Regions from separate parts of the Paenibacillus sp. ICGEB2008 genome, predicted to be linked through region 2. Evidence: riboswitches for the same ligand, from Rfam matches in the RefSeq annotation. Region 2 holds a riboswitch; each other region holds the start of a gene.

Region 1 (4,209 bases), on a different contig from region 2:
CGCAGCCGAATAACTGCCGAATCAACATTCGGCTGAGGAATAAATACTGTATTCGGCACCGTACAGACTAACTCAGGCTCGCTGTAATATTGCACGGCTATGCTTAAGCTGCCGTAATCCTTCGTACCAGGAGACGCAGCCATGCGCTCAGCCACCTCCTTTTGAATCATAACGACGATATTCTCCAAAGGAAGCTTGTCCTCCAGTAGACGCATCAGAATCGGTGTAGTGACGTAATACGGCAGATTAGCGACGACACTCACTTTGCTCACGTCTGCAAAATCGACTGCGAACACCTCACGCAAATCCAGCTTCAATACGTCTCCATGACGAACCTTTACGTGATTGTAAGGGGCCAGCACTTCTTCAAGAATGGGCAGCAGCCGCTGATCAATCTCGACAGCGGTAACTGCCTTAGCCGATTGCGCCAATTTTTCAGTCAAAGCTCCAATCCCCGGACCGATCTCAAGCGCACCCTTTGTATCATCCAAACCGGCAGCATTTACGATCTTGCTCAGAATATTTTGATCAATCAAAAAGTTTTGTCCCAAGCTCTTTTTGAACGAAAAACCGTGCTTTTGAATAATTTCCTTCGTACGCCGCGGTGTTGCTATATCTTGAATCCCTGTCATACGGATATCACAATCCTTCACTTTCGATTTGTGCCAGCGCACTGGCAAATTCCTCACGGCTGATCTGAAATACAGAGAGCCGCTTATGTAGCTGCTTTCCGTTACAATAGCCAATACCCAGTACATTCCCCAAGGCCATACGGCGTGCAGCAGCATTGGGATGGGTAATAAGTCCAGCGTCAATCAGGTCCGCCCATTCAATCAGCGGTTCGGCACCTTCCACTGTCGTATGTACCCGCGCGAGAGCGTGTCTGATGGCTTCCGGCGAGGCATTCTCTACGCCAATATCCCCTTTGCGCGTCGCCTCTGCCTCAGGTATAAAAGCCTGCTTGCAGCCGGGTACCTTGGAGGCGATGATTTTACGGATACGCTCCCCTGCATGATCGGGATCAGTTAAAATAATGACCCCCCGCCGTTCCTGCGCCAATGCAATTTTCCGCAGCGTCATTTTATTAATGGCTGAACCGCCAGTTTCTATCGTATCTGCTTCGACAGCACGGCGAATGGCTACCGTATCATCCCGGCCTTCCACCACGATCACTTCCTTGATCATCTTCGTTTCCCTCCACTGCTACACAGCAACATATATTTATCTTTCCCTGCTTTTGAAAACAAAATAAGAAGAGGGTATCCTCTTCTTAGCATGGCATAACTATGTTGTTAATACTATCGCATTGTCCTCAACATACACAACCTGTTTTAGTTGATTTCCGGCTTTACAGGTCCGATAACATATACGGTTTTACCGTGCTTACGACCAAATTGGTTGGCCCGGCTCAAACTCTCATAATACACATCGATTTTGTGGCCTTTAATCGCGCCACCGGTATCCTCCGCACGGCGGAAGCCCACCCCTTCAATATACACCCACCACCCGATTGGAATTACACTCGGATCGACAGCGATGGTGCGTCCTTCCGTGACACGTGTGCCGGAGGCGGTACGTGTACCGATACCTGGCTCCTGTGCGGAATACGCCGTCATGGAGACGTTTTGTAAAACTTTTTTATAATTAAAATTAATACCTGCTTTACGGACAGCACTGCCCGAACTAACCTTTGTAGCCTTAACTGCATCTTTAGGGCCGATGGAAGCAGCTAGAACGACCGGTTTTTTCTTCGTTCCTACCGCAATTACCTTATCCACACGATTCTGTGCGACTTCCTTGTTGACCAGCTGTTTGGATACCAATTTTCCATCATGGTATACCTTTTGAACATGCTGGACTACCACACCCGATTTGCCACTTTGAATGACTCGATTATCGCCTTTATAGAGACTTGGATCTGCCGTTTTGATGACCTGATAAGGCACTTGTTTTTTCTGTTCGACCTGCTGTTTCTTCACACGGACGATTTTTATGTCCATGTTAGCTGAAACAGAGGCATCCAACGCAGGGTAAACTTTATCCGTTGATGATAATTTATAGCCCGAAGTGCGAATGGCACCCTCTACTGTATTTTCTGTTGTGTACAGCTTTTTCGTCTTATTGCCTGAGGATACTTTAACCTGATTGGCACGTTTAATGACTACGCGATCCCCATCCTGTACTGCTCCATTTAGCGGCATGGAAATTGTATCATGCGGCTGAAGTGAAATAGAATGCTCATTGAGCAAATCTTGGAGCTTGGATTCCCGGGTTTCTACTGCAGATGCCTTACCATCGATGACAAAAAAGACTTGTTTTTTAGATTGCGTGTACATCAGAATTGAAATCATAATCGTTAGTGCGATTAGAAAAATAGCAACCAAAGCAGCCTGGCGCACATTCTCTTGCTTCCAACGTAATACGTAAGACATGCTGGATGAGCGTGACTCATGGGTCTCCTCTTTTCGGAAAATGCCCATTTCCTCCGTCCTCCTTACATAGCCCGCCGTCTGGAGTAAGACATAGTTGATCGTTGACGTGACTATAACAGATTTTCTACAAGACAAGCCCGTACTGCGACTGTCCTGCACCATGTACCCGTCTTCGCGGCATGCTGTCCTCCCCTGTTTAACCACAGTATGATGACAGATTTTCTTTTATTCACAACAAAAAAAGCCAAAGAAAGAGACTAGAGAGCTCTTTCGTGGCTTCCGACATGTGTGAATATGCGGGAAAACTCATGCACGAGATGGCTTCTCTCTTGTTACGCTTACGGGGTTAGCTGTCGGGTTCGGACGTAGAGAGTCGCCCTAGCTTAGGTCAACCGCTCATGGCGGTCGCCTTCACATTCACCCCGAAGACCCAGAAAGAAATCGAAATACGGCTTCTCTACCTGTTCATCCCATTCGGGAAATGAATTTCGGTTGAGCCGGCTGCTGAAGAGACATTCTCTCTTGCACATACGCCGGACGTACTGTAAGCCATATCGGTTCCCCCGTTCCCTGCAAAAGGGACTCAGCGAGACTGGTTCATGAAATGATTTGTTGATGTTTACACTCAACAACAATTCACTGAAAAGATGATATCCTGTTTACATGCATGTTGTAAAGCAGGTTTCAAGTACATTTTTTAAAATATTCGGTTAAAAAATTGTAATATTCTTGAGTTTCCTGCAACAAAATCATAATTAGCTCCGTCTATCTCTTTATTTTGATTGATTTCTTCGCTTTTTCACTGAATGTCAAATCGTTCCAAAGCATTTTGGGTCGTAATGGATACCAATTCCTCCACCGTAATTCCCTTAATTTGGGCGGCTGCCTCTGCCACCAATCTCACATGGGCCGACTCATTTCGCTTCCCGCGAAACGGATGAGGCGTCAAGTATGGCGCGTCCGTTTCAATCAGCAGACGATCCAGCGGAACCTGGGCCAGTACCTCTTTTGGCTGCTTGGCATTTTTGAACGTTATGGGCCCGCCAAAGGAAAGGTGAAAGCCCATATCCAGCACCATTTTAGCGGTCTCCCAGCTCCCAGAAAAGGAGTGCATGACTCCGCCAATCTCGCTCGCCTTTTCCTCACGTAAAATTCTCACAATATCTTCATGTGCATCCCGGTTATGGATAACAATTGGCATGTTGAGCTCACGTGCCAGACCAATTTGGTTTCGAAGCACCCGCTGCTGTACATCCTTTGGTGATGTATCCCAATAGTAATCCAGACCGATCTCTCCGATCGCTACAACCTTTTTATGACTGCATAACGATGCAATCCATTCTAAATCCCCCTCCTGCATTGTAATAGCATCCTGCGGATGCCATCCAACGGCCGCATAAATAAAATCATACGTCTCAGCCAGCTTCATGGTGGATGGAATGGTCTCACGATTAAATCCGATATTGATCATCCGTGTTACTCCTGATTCGACAGCACGTGCTATAACTTCTTCACGGTCTTCGTCAAATTGTGGGGCATCCAGGTGAGTATGAGTGTCGAATAAATCCAAGGTTTTCATCTCCTTTTTTTACTTACATTTCTATATATTTGTCTATTGTTTGACAAAATAATTCCTTATTTCGGCAGGAAGCCTGTCTTTTACCCCATTCAATTTATTTTGGGGAAAATACATGTGATATTTTCCTCGGTGAATGCCACTTATTGAGCGCACAATTTCCGAAACTTCGGATATTTCCCGCACCTCGCCCTGACGTCC
Region 2 (4,209 bases):
CTCTATCCATCGTCGTTCCACCCAAAACAGGCAGTGGAGCCGGCGGCATGGAATATCCGACACTCATCACGGCCGCAGCTGCGGACCAACTGAATCCTGGCTATAATCTGGAACGGACGCTGGTTCATGAAATTGGGCATCAATATTTCTACGGAATGGTAGCCAACAATGAATTTGAGGAGCCTTGGCTGGATGAAGGCTTCACCTCCTATGCAGAGGAACGGCTCATGGAACAAGAGTATGGGCTTACCCCCAACTTGCCATTACAATCGGGACAGGTAGCTTCCCCACAGCCGCTAAACCGTGAGTCCTGGAAGTATGGATCGGCAGCTGAGTATGCGCAAAATGCCTATTCACGAGGTAAATTAGTACTACGAGGTATTGAGCGTCAGGTGGGTATGAAAAAAATGGACCGGATTATGCGGACCTACGTCCAGACTTATCGATTCAAGCATCCGACCTCACAGGATTTTCAACATGTCGTGGAGAGAGTGACCGGACGATCATGGAGCCACTATTTTGAACAATATGTATATGACGGCCAGATGGCGGACTTTTCAGTCGATCGCATCATGAACCACAAGCTGGAGAATGGATACGAAGCAGTCGTGACGCTCAGCAAAAAAGGAGCAGATTATCCCAAAATACCTGTTCAATTTACCTTCAAGGATGGCTCAACGATATTCAAGGCATGGGATGGTGCGGGCAAAAGTACAACTTTCCGACTCAAAAGCGCTTCCCCCGTGTCCTATGTGACTGTAGATCCTCTATACACTATTGCACTGGAGAACAAGCATATTAATAATAGCCTGAAGGCTGAATTGGATGAAAAACAACAAACCCGTTGGAGTGTAAGTGTAACCAAGCTGTTGGAGACACTGCTTGGAAGTCTGTCATGGTGAGGTGTCTATAGATGCGGACTGTTATAAAAGAAGGCTGGGCGCTGGTACGCATACGCTTTTATATCGTTATCATTTTATTTCTGTATCGTCTGCTGTGGGGAGTATTTCTCTATAGGCTGGTACAGTCTGCCGTTATCCCGCTGCTGCTACGTTATCCTGATCAGAGCCAAAACGAACTGGGAAAGACCTTGTTTTGGATGGAGGGCCAGATCGCCTTGATGGACAGCCGGGAAGTACATGTGTACTTGTGGATATTACTAGGGGCGACCGTACTGCGCATACTAATCACTCCCTTCATTAGAGCTGGCATATATCAAAGCCTGCATACCGATGCGTCTGAACCGCAAAGCCTGTCCTTCTTCAAGGGGATGAAACGCCACGGTATGTCATCGCTATTGTATTACATCATCGAGTTGGGTTTGCTGCTGCTTCCCGCCTTTTGGGTGGTACCGAGACTCTATCCTATTGTAGTAGGAACGTTGCAATCTTCCTCTTACCTGCTACATTTGTTGCCCTATGCCATGGGGTGGATAGCTTACGGTTGGGTCATTCGGCAGTGCATCCTGTATATGCAGTTGGGCACTGTCAGTGGTCACACCATACTATCCTCCCTGCTCGCCTTCTTTCGCCAGCTTCTTCCGGCTGTTGGTGTATCCCTGTTGCTCGGTACTTGTGTGTTGCTAGTTTTCGGTCTATTTGGCACCGTGGCGATGATTTGGACGGGTATGTTGGCACTGATTCTCCAGCAATCGTATCATTTTGTTACCAGTCTGGTCAGGCTGTGGCATATCAGTTCGCAGTATCGGCTATGGCACATCGATATCTCCAGCAGAGGCTAACCTCTCACAATATGCTCTCTCCTGTATTTTCAGCTGTCGAAAAAACTTTTTTCTTTCCCGTGCAAACAGCACATAACTGAATACTGTTAACAGAATCTGTTCCTGGAGCGTTAGGAACAGATTTTTTTTGTAACTTTTTGCGATGAAACATTTGCCAAAGCCTGCTGTCTTTGTTACAATAATCGCAGTGAACTGATAGTAACAACTTTGTAATCTTTATTGTAACCTTTATCTTAAAAACATCGTTGTCGTGAATACTGCTCTCCAAGGTGCACATCTTAAGTTAAGCCTAATTCCTGGCACCTAGGAAGCGGGGGAACCAGTTTGGGTGAATTGATCTCGCAACAGAGTGGTCATAGGGGAACCTTCTACCGAATCCTTAAGCTAACCTCGCAGGCATTGGAAGGGGTATATTTTTTTTGAAGAAGAAGCTAACGATCGCAGCCATGGGTCTCGCCATTGCCTTTACATCTTTTACATTCGGTGGCAGCAGTGCATTTGCAGACTCTAAGATGGACCAGGTCATCCAAGATGCCAAAGGAACGAACTACAGAAGCGGAGGCACTACACTCGAGGGATTCGATTGCTCCGGCTTCACAATGTATGTATTCAACAAACTGGGAATTAAACTGCCGCATCAATCTGGATCACAATTCAAAATGGGTTCTTCTGTATCCCGCGATGAAATGAGACCAGGCGACCTGGTGTTCTTCAACACCACAGGAAGAGGCGTTTCCCATGTAGGTATCTTCGTAGGTGAAGGGAAATTCGCCCACTCCTCGACTTCACGTGGTGTAGTAGTTAGCTCACTGAACGAAAATTATTACGCTAACCGTTATGTCGGTGCAAAAAGAATTATGAGCACAGACGCTTACCATTCTGTAGCTTCAGATATTCCTGATGACGACAACGTAGAATAACTACCGCACAGCAAGCTAACCCTAGCCGCAATTTGATTCTGGCCGGAATCGAATTGCGGTTTTTTATGTCCACTACATCAGCAATGATTATCATTACTGACGAACTGACACCTCAAAAGGTTTCAATTTTAGCGAACATCGTCGGTTTTACCGTCACCGCTGGGGGAGCATATGAGCAGTAAATCCTTCTTATTGAATGTATACCCGACTTAGGTACGAAATAAACACGCTTGCCATTCTCCTACAACTTGTCTACAATCTGTGGTTAATGATTGAAGTACCTGCATAAGGAGGAATGGAAAAGTGCCGGCCTCAATATCCAACTACCGGATCGTACCGATGGACGAGCATCAAGCGGCTGAAATCTGTGAGTGGCGCTATGATCCCCCCTACAACATATACGGCTGGCTTCCCTGGGAACAAATGAAGGCACTTGAAGTCGAATTTGGAAGTCCCACGCTTCGCCAAGAGCAATATGTTGCGGTCCTGGACGAAGAGAATGAGCTGACGGGATTTGCTCAATATTTCCCTATGGTCGGTGTGACCCGGCTGGGTCTTGGAATGCATCCCGAAAGATGCGGACATGGCACAGGCTCCGATTTTGTCCGGGCCATTGCCGAGGAAGCCAGACGACGTCATCCGCAGAATGAAATTGACCTAGAGGTTCTCACTTGGAATCAGCGGGCTATCCGAGCCTACAAGGCAGCTGGATTTGAGCTGACGGATACCTATGAACGCCAGACTCCAGATGGCAGAAAGCCGTTCCATTGTATGGTATATCGTCCTGAACAACAGAATCGGGTTCTATAAATAAGAGCGCCTTCACTATACAACCGCGATGTTGTATAACGAAGGCGCTCTTCATATATACGACAGATCATTACAAACTCAATGACTGCTGCGCATTTTTTCGAAAGCTTCATTATATTGTTGGGCTTCCTTAATATCTACGGCCATAATACCGCCATCGTCCCAGGAGGTCAAACGCAGAGTCACGGTCTTGTAATCAATCGTAATAAATGGATGGTGATTAAATGCCTCAGATATAGCGGCAACTTCATCCACGAAGGCAATTCCTTTCATAAAACTGGAAAAATTATATTTCCGAACGATCCAACGTCCTTCCTCCAGTTCCCAGCCCTCCAGCTTCTCCAGATGTGCTTCAATCTCTTCTTGTGTAAAAGGCATGTTACGAACTCCTCCCCGTTTATACGGAAGCCTTTTAGCCGCTTAAATGCGGCCAAAACTACGATATATTGGTGTACATATTACCACGGCCCCGTTGATAAATCCATAAGACGGCCATCAAATCAATGGGACCGACGTCAGCTCCTCATCCCCGATGAGTACATAGATCCGGTGCTGCTCCGGCTCATAAATCACAACACCGCTGCCTACAGTGATTATAGGTTCTGTGCCCAGTGCATAAAATAAGTCTTCTGCCAAAGCCTCATTGACTTCCTGGCACCCCGCTGGGTCCAGCCTGTCCCAATCTTCTGCTTCCATTTCAAAAAATTCATAGCTATCTGGAATGCGTCCCACAGCCTC
Region 3 (4,209 bases), on a different contig from region 2:
ATCCTCATCTGTAGCGTCCGCCACGACAGTATGTGTCAGAATCTCACTCATACTGTCCACAACATCCTCATTCCGATCAATGCCCAGCACCTCGCACCCCATATCCACCAATTGCAAAGCCAGGCTTGAGCCAAACCGTCCCAAGCCAATGACTACAAACTGCTGCGTTTTCATATCTACTCGAAAACTCCCTTACCCTATAATTATTTTACCTTCTGGATGACGATACAATTCCTTACCCTTTTTCGGTCCCAGTGCATAAGCTAGCGTGAGTGGACCCAGCCTGCCTGCAAACATCGTCAGAGTAATCACCAGCTTGCCTACAACTGTCAAATCAGGTGTAAGCCCCATGGACAGTCCTACCGTACCAAAGGCAGACACCGTCTCGAACAAGATCATCAGAAAATGATGATCTTCGGTTGCGGACAGAATCATCGTCACCCCAATCACGAACAGCAACCCCAGCAAGGTAATAGTCAAAGCCTTATAAATGCGTGCCTGCGCAAGTCGGTACCGGAACAGCACAATGTCTTCCCGTCCCCGCAGCATCGAAAACACCGCTCCAATGAGCAGAGCAAATGTAGTGGTCTTAATCCCGCCTCCAGTGGAGCCAGGCGAAGCCCCAATAAACATGAGTATGATGATAAAAAACTGCGTAGCCTGCCGCAAGCCTGCAATGTCCAGCGTGTTGGCACCTGCGGTGCGAGGGGTAACGGACTGGAATAAAGAACCCAGCAGTTTACCACCCCAATCAAGCGAGCCAAGCGTCTTCGGATTCGTAAACTCAAATACAAAAATGACAAGCGTCCCGACGACAATCAGAGCAGCTGTCATGCTGAGTACCACCTTGGTATGCAAGGACAGTCTCTTACGCTTGCGATAATCTGCCAGGTCAGACATCACTACAAAACCAATACCACCCGAAATAATGAGAAACATGGCTGTAAAATTAACAATCGGATCATATACATAACCTGTCAGGCTACGAAATTCACCGAACAAATCAAAACCAGCGTTATTAAACATGGAAATGGCATGCCAGATTCCAAAATAAATCGCCCTGCCGACAGGCATATCAAATGACCAGCGAATCGAAAAAATAGCTGCACATACGCCCTCAATCATCAGCGAGTACCATAGCACCTTGCGGATCAATCCGACAATTCCTTCGACAGAGGTCTGATTCATCGCTTCTTGCAAAATAAGGCGCTCCCGCAAGGAAATCCGACGCTTGAACACCAGCGCGATCAAGGTAGCCATAGTCATAAAGCCAAGTCCGCCAATCTGAATCAGCGCAACGATGACAATTTGACCAAAGGTTGTAAAAAAGAGCCCTGTATCCTTAACGACAAGCCCAGTTACACAGGTCGCGGAAGCGGCAGTAAACAAAGCGTCTATAAACGCAAGTGGTTTTCCTGTTGTATTAGAAATGGGCAGCATTAACAATAAACTACCTATTAGAATGATAATGGCAAAGCCTGCAACGAATATTTGCGGTGGAGAAAGCCGAAGCCAGCTTGCATTGGGATTCATTTATTCATCACTTCTCCTCCTTGGTGAACTATGAGCATGGAGATCGCTCAGCTCATAAAATCACCAATTCTTTTCAGTTTCTTTTATAAATCAGAAAAGTATCCGCAAAGCGGGATACTTTTGCCTTTCAATACTCACTACACTTTATACGTAACTACCTCATGGAACGTTTGATGACTTTAAGGCGGGCAGCAGCGAAGCGGTCCATTTGAATCTGGAGAAGCGATAGCGCTCGCCTTTGACTCTGAATTTTACCCGTATCAAGGTCTAGAAAATCAAAAAAAATTCAGTGGCAACAGCGATTGGAAGATCAAATGGAACGCGCAGCGTCCTTAACTCAGCAAACTTTTATTCACACTTATACACACAAAAAAAGACACCGGAAAACCGAGTGCCTGACTTGGTTCCTGCCCACAGCCTACGAGGTTAGCTGACGGATTCGGGCAGCACAGTATGCCCTATTTACACTTCCGGTCCATCAGGATCGGCTGTAAAATTCACCCCAGTAACATGGTTCCCCCGTTTTCTCACAGAAATTCGGCTTAAATGTATGTCATTACCCATATATTTCATAGGCATTGCCTCAAGATTATAATCCTTCTCTATCCAGATCACAAAACCGATTTCGCCGAAAAAACGTGAAATTGGCTTTAATTTGCGATTGGGCATCGCTTAATCACAGCTTATCTAATTTTATTAAAACTTTAAAGTGCTTTCACTCTGTTTTCATGAATATCGCTGGTCTGTTGGCGGGAACCTGTGCAGTATGATATCTTTAATGGATGTTCTTATTTACAGATTAAGGAGGAAACTCATGAATCCTATCGGGAAACCGGTCGTGCTCACGGCCAACTTCAAAAAATTAGGCTTGCTGGGCGGGGTTGGCCTGATTTGCTTTTTTATCTTTCAATTGCTTATTCCCTCGCTTAGCAATCCAAGTCCGGAATCATTGATGAATGCAAAGGTCATCAGCAAACAAGAAGCGATCGTACACGCATTGGACTTCGCCCGTTCTGAGCTGGGCTATACGGAATCACAGCCAGAGAAGCCTGTCGTGACCTATCAGGCTGAAACAGATTTGTACGGTTATTTATCCAGAGAAAAACTGCTTCAAGCGTACGATCGTACATGGAAAAAAAATTATCCTTATGAAACCTTTCGGGTTGATTTGCCTGACTCCTCAGCGAAGGGCAAGCTGCAAATTCATGTGGATTTATCCACTGGGAAGGTCGTTAGCTTTAAGCGGATCACCTCCAGCACCAATTACACACAGGCTGATGTTTCTACAGATGAACAAGCACGAAGCAAGCTTGTACGTATAGCTGAGGGCGACATGACGCTTGAAGCTAAGGAACAGGCTGCAGCAAAATGGATCAAACGCTTTGGCTTTAATCCATCGGAATTGAAGCTTGCGACCACTGAGGGGGAAGGTGGATTAAAATATACCGTGGACGAAAAGAAAATCGGCGCCTCGGTCCTTACGCTGGCTTTTACCTTTGAAGATGGGGATGTTCGCTCATTTACCCAAAGCTTTTCAGCCCCTTCGTCTTATACCGACTATGTTAAAAATCAAACATACTGGGCGAATTGGATGACTTATGCGGGTTATGCCCTATTTAGCTTTGTCCTGGGTGTACTTGCCATTGTGTATGCGTCACTCACCCGACGACATACTTCATTTGTACGCGGTATTGTTCTGTCCATTGTTTATTTTATTGCTAGTATAGCTGGGACCATGAACATGCTGCCTTTATTACAGGCTGAAGCAGGCAGTAAGGGCATGCTTATATTTCTTATGGTATTCCAGGTCGGTGTTACCTTCTTCATGGCTGTAGCTCTCTACTTCTCCTTGGTTGGTGGTGACGGCCTTATGCGTCAGGTTGGACTCAATGCATGGCCACGGGCCAAAGAGCCCGGCTACGGGCTGTATGTGCTTCGCAGTATGTATGTCGGTTACTTGTGGGCCTTCATTTTACTCGGCGTACAATCCATTTTGTTCTTTGTACTGGAGCGTACATTTAATACGTTCTCCACTACAGACGCCACGCAATCCCCTTACAATATGGCTTATCCATGGCTACTACCGATTATGGCCTGGATGGCAGGTATTGGAGAGGAGACTGTTTACCGTCTATTTGGTATTCCGATGGTAAAAAAAATAGTCAAAAATACGTTTGTTGCTTGTCTGATTACTACGCTTATTTGGGCACTGGGACATACGCTTTATCCAATCTATCCAGTGATTTCAAGACCTATTGAGCTGACTTTTCTTGGTTTGCTGTTTAGCTTCGTGTTCCTGCGTTACGGCTTTATCGCTGCCATGTTCAGCCACGTTATTTTTGACAGCATATTAATGGGGCTTAGTGTGATCAGTTTGGGAGACACCGTGAATGTGAGCGCCGGTTTATTCTGGATCTTACTTCCGGCTATTGTAGGCTACATCATTTACTGGTTTAGTCCTAAAAAACCTAATCGAATCATGTTTGAACCCGTGAAAAAGAGGAGCCGTATTCTACGACTCCTCCTCCCGAAGGGCAGCTATAATCTGACGAGCAAGTTTATCCCCAATAGAGAGAGGCCGGAAGTCTTCGACGCTGGCCTCTCTTATTTTTTTGAGCGATCCAAAATGCTTGAGCAGCAATTTACGCCGTTTCTCTCCAATGCCCGGAATGGAGT

The links. Region 2 has a riboswitch for cyclic di-AMP ahead of C400_RS0112900 (C40 family peptidase). Riboswitches for the same ligand answer to the same signal wherever they lie in the genome.
Region 1: another riboswitch for cyclic di-AMP. It lies ahead of C400_RS0111465 (3D domain-containing protein); the one in region 2 lies ahead of C400_RS0112900 (C40 family peptidase).
Region 3: another riboswitch for cyclic di-AMP. It lies ahead of C400_RS0113555 (TrkH family potassium uptake protein); the one in region 2 lies ahead of C400_RS0112900 (C40 family peptidase).

What each region holds. Positions count from the first base shown of each region.
Region 1 is NZ_AMQU01000010.1:80,363-84,571, forward strand. Features, by position in the region: gene rsmA (16S rRNA (adenine(1518)-N(6)/adenine(1519)-N(6))-dimethyltransferase RsmA) at 1-632, opposite strand, end outside; gene rnmV (ribonuclease M5) at 640-1,185, opposite strand; gene C400_RS0111465 (3D domain-containing protein) at 1,332-2,480, opposite strand; cyclic di-AMP (ydaO/yuaA leader) riboswitch at 2,752-3,031, opposite strand; gene C400_RS0111470 (TatD family hydrolase) at 3,232-4,002, opposite strand; gene C400_RS0111475 (HD domain-containing protein) at 4,045-4,209, opposite strand, start outside.
Region 2 is NZ_AMQU01000013.1:15,577-19,785, reverse strand. Features, by position in the region: gene C400_RS0112915 (M1 family metallopeptidase) at 1-902, shown strand, start outside; gene C400_RS0112910 (hypothetical protein) at 914-1,741, shown strand; cyclic di-AMP (ydaO/yuaA leader) riboswitch at 2,018-2,155, shown strand; gene C400_RS0112900 (C40 family peptidase) at 2,161-2,661, shown strand; gene C400_RS0112895 (GNAT family N-acetyltransferase) at 2,965-3,471, shown strand; gene C400_RS0112890 (4a-hydroxytetrahydrobiopterin dehydratase) at 3,550-3,849, opposite strand; gene C400_RS0112885 (hypothetical protein) at 3,967-4,209, opposite strand, start outside.
Region 3 is NZ_AMQU01000014.1:90,213-94,421, reverse strand. Features, by position in the region: gene C400_RS0113560 (potassium channel family protein) at 1-174, opposite strand, end outside; gene C400_RS0113555 (TrkH family potassium uptake protein) at 193-1,533, opposite strand; cyclic di-AMP (ydaO/yuaA leader) riboswitch at 1,934-2,086, opposite strand; partial or broken gene C400_RS28585 (CPBP family intramembrane glutamic endopeptidase) at 2,348-4,077, shown strand; gene uvrC (excinuclease ABC subunit UvrC) at 4,046-4,209, opposite strand, start outside.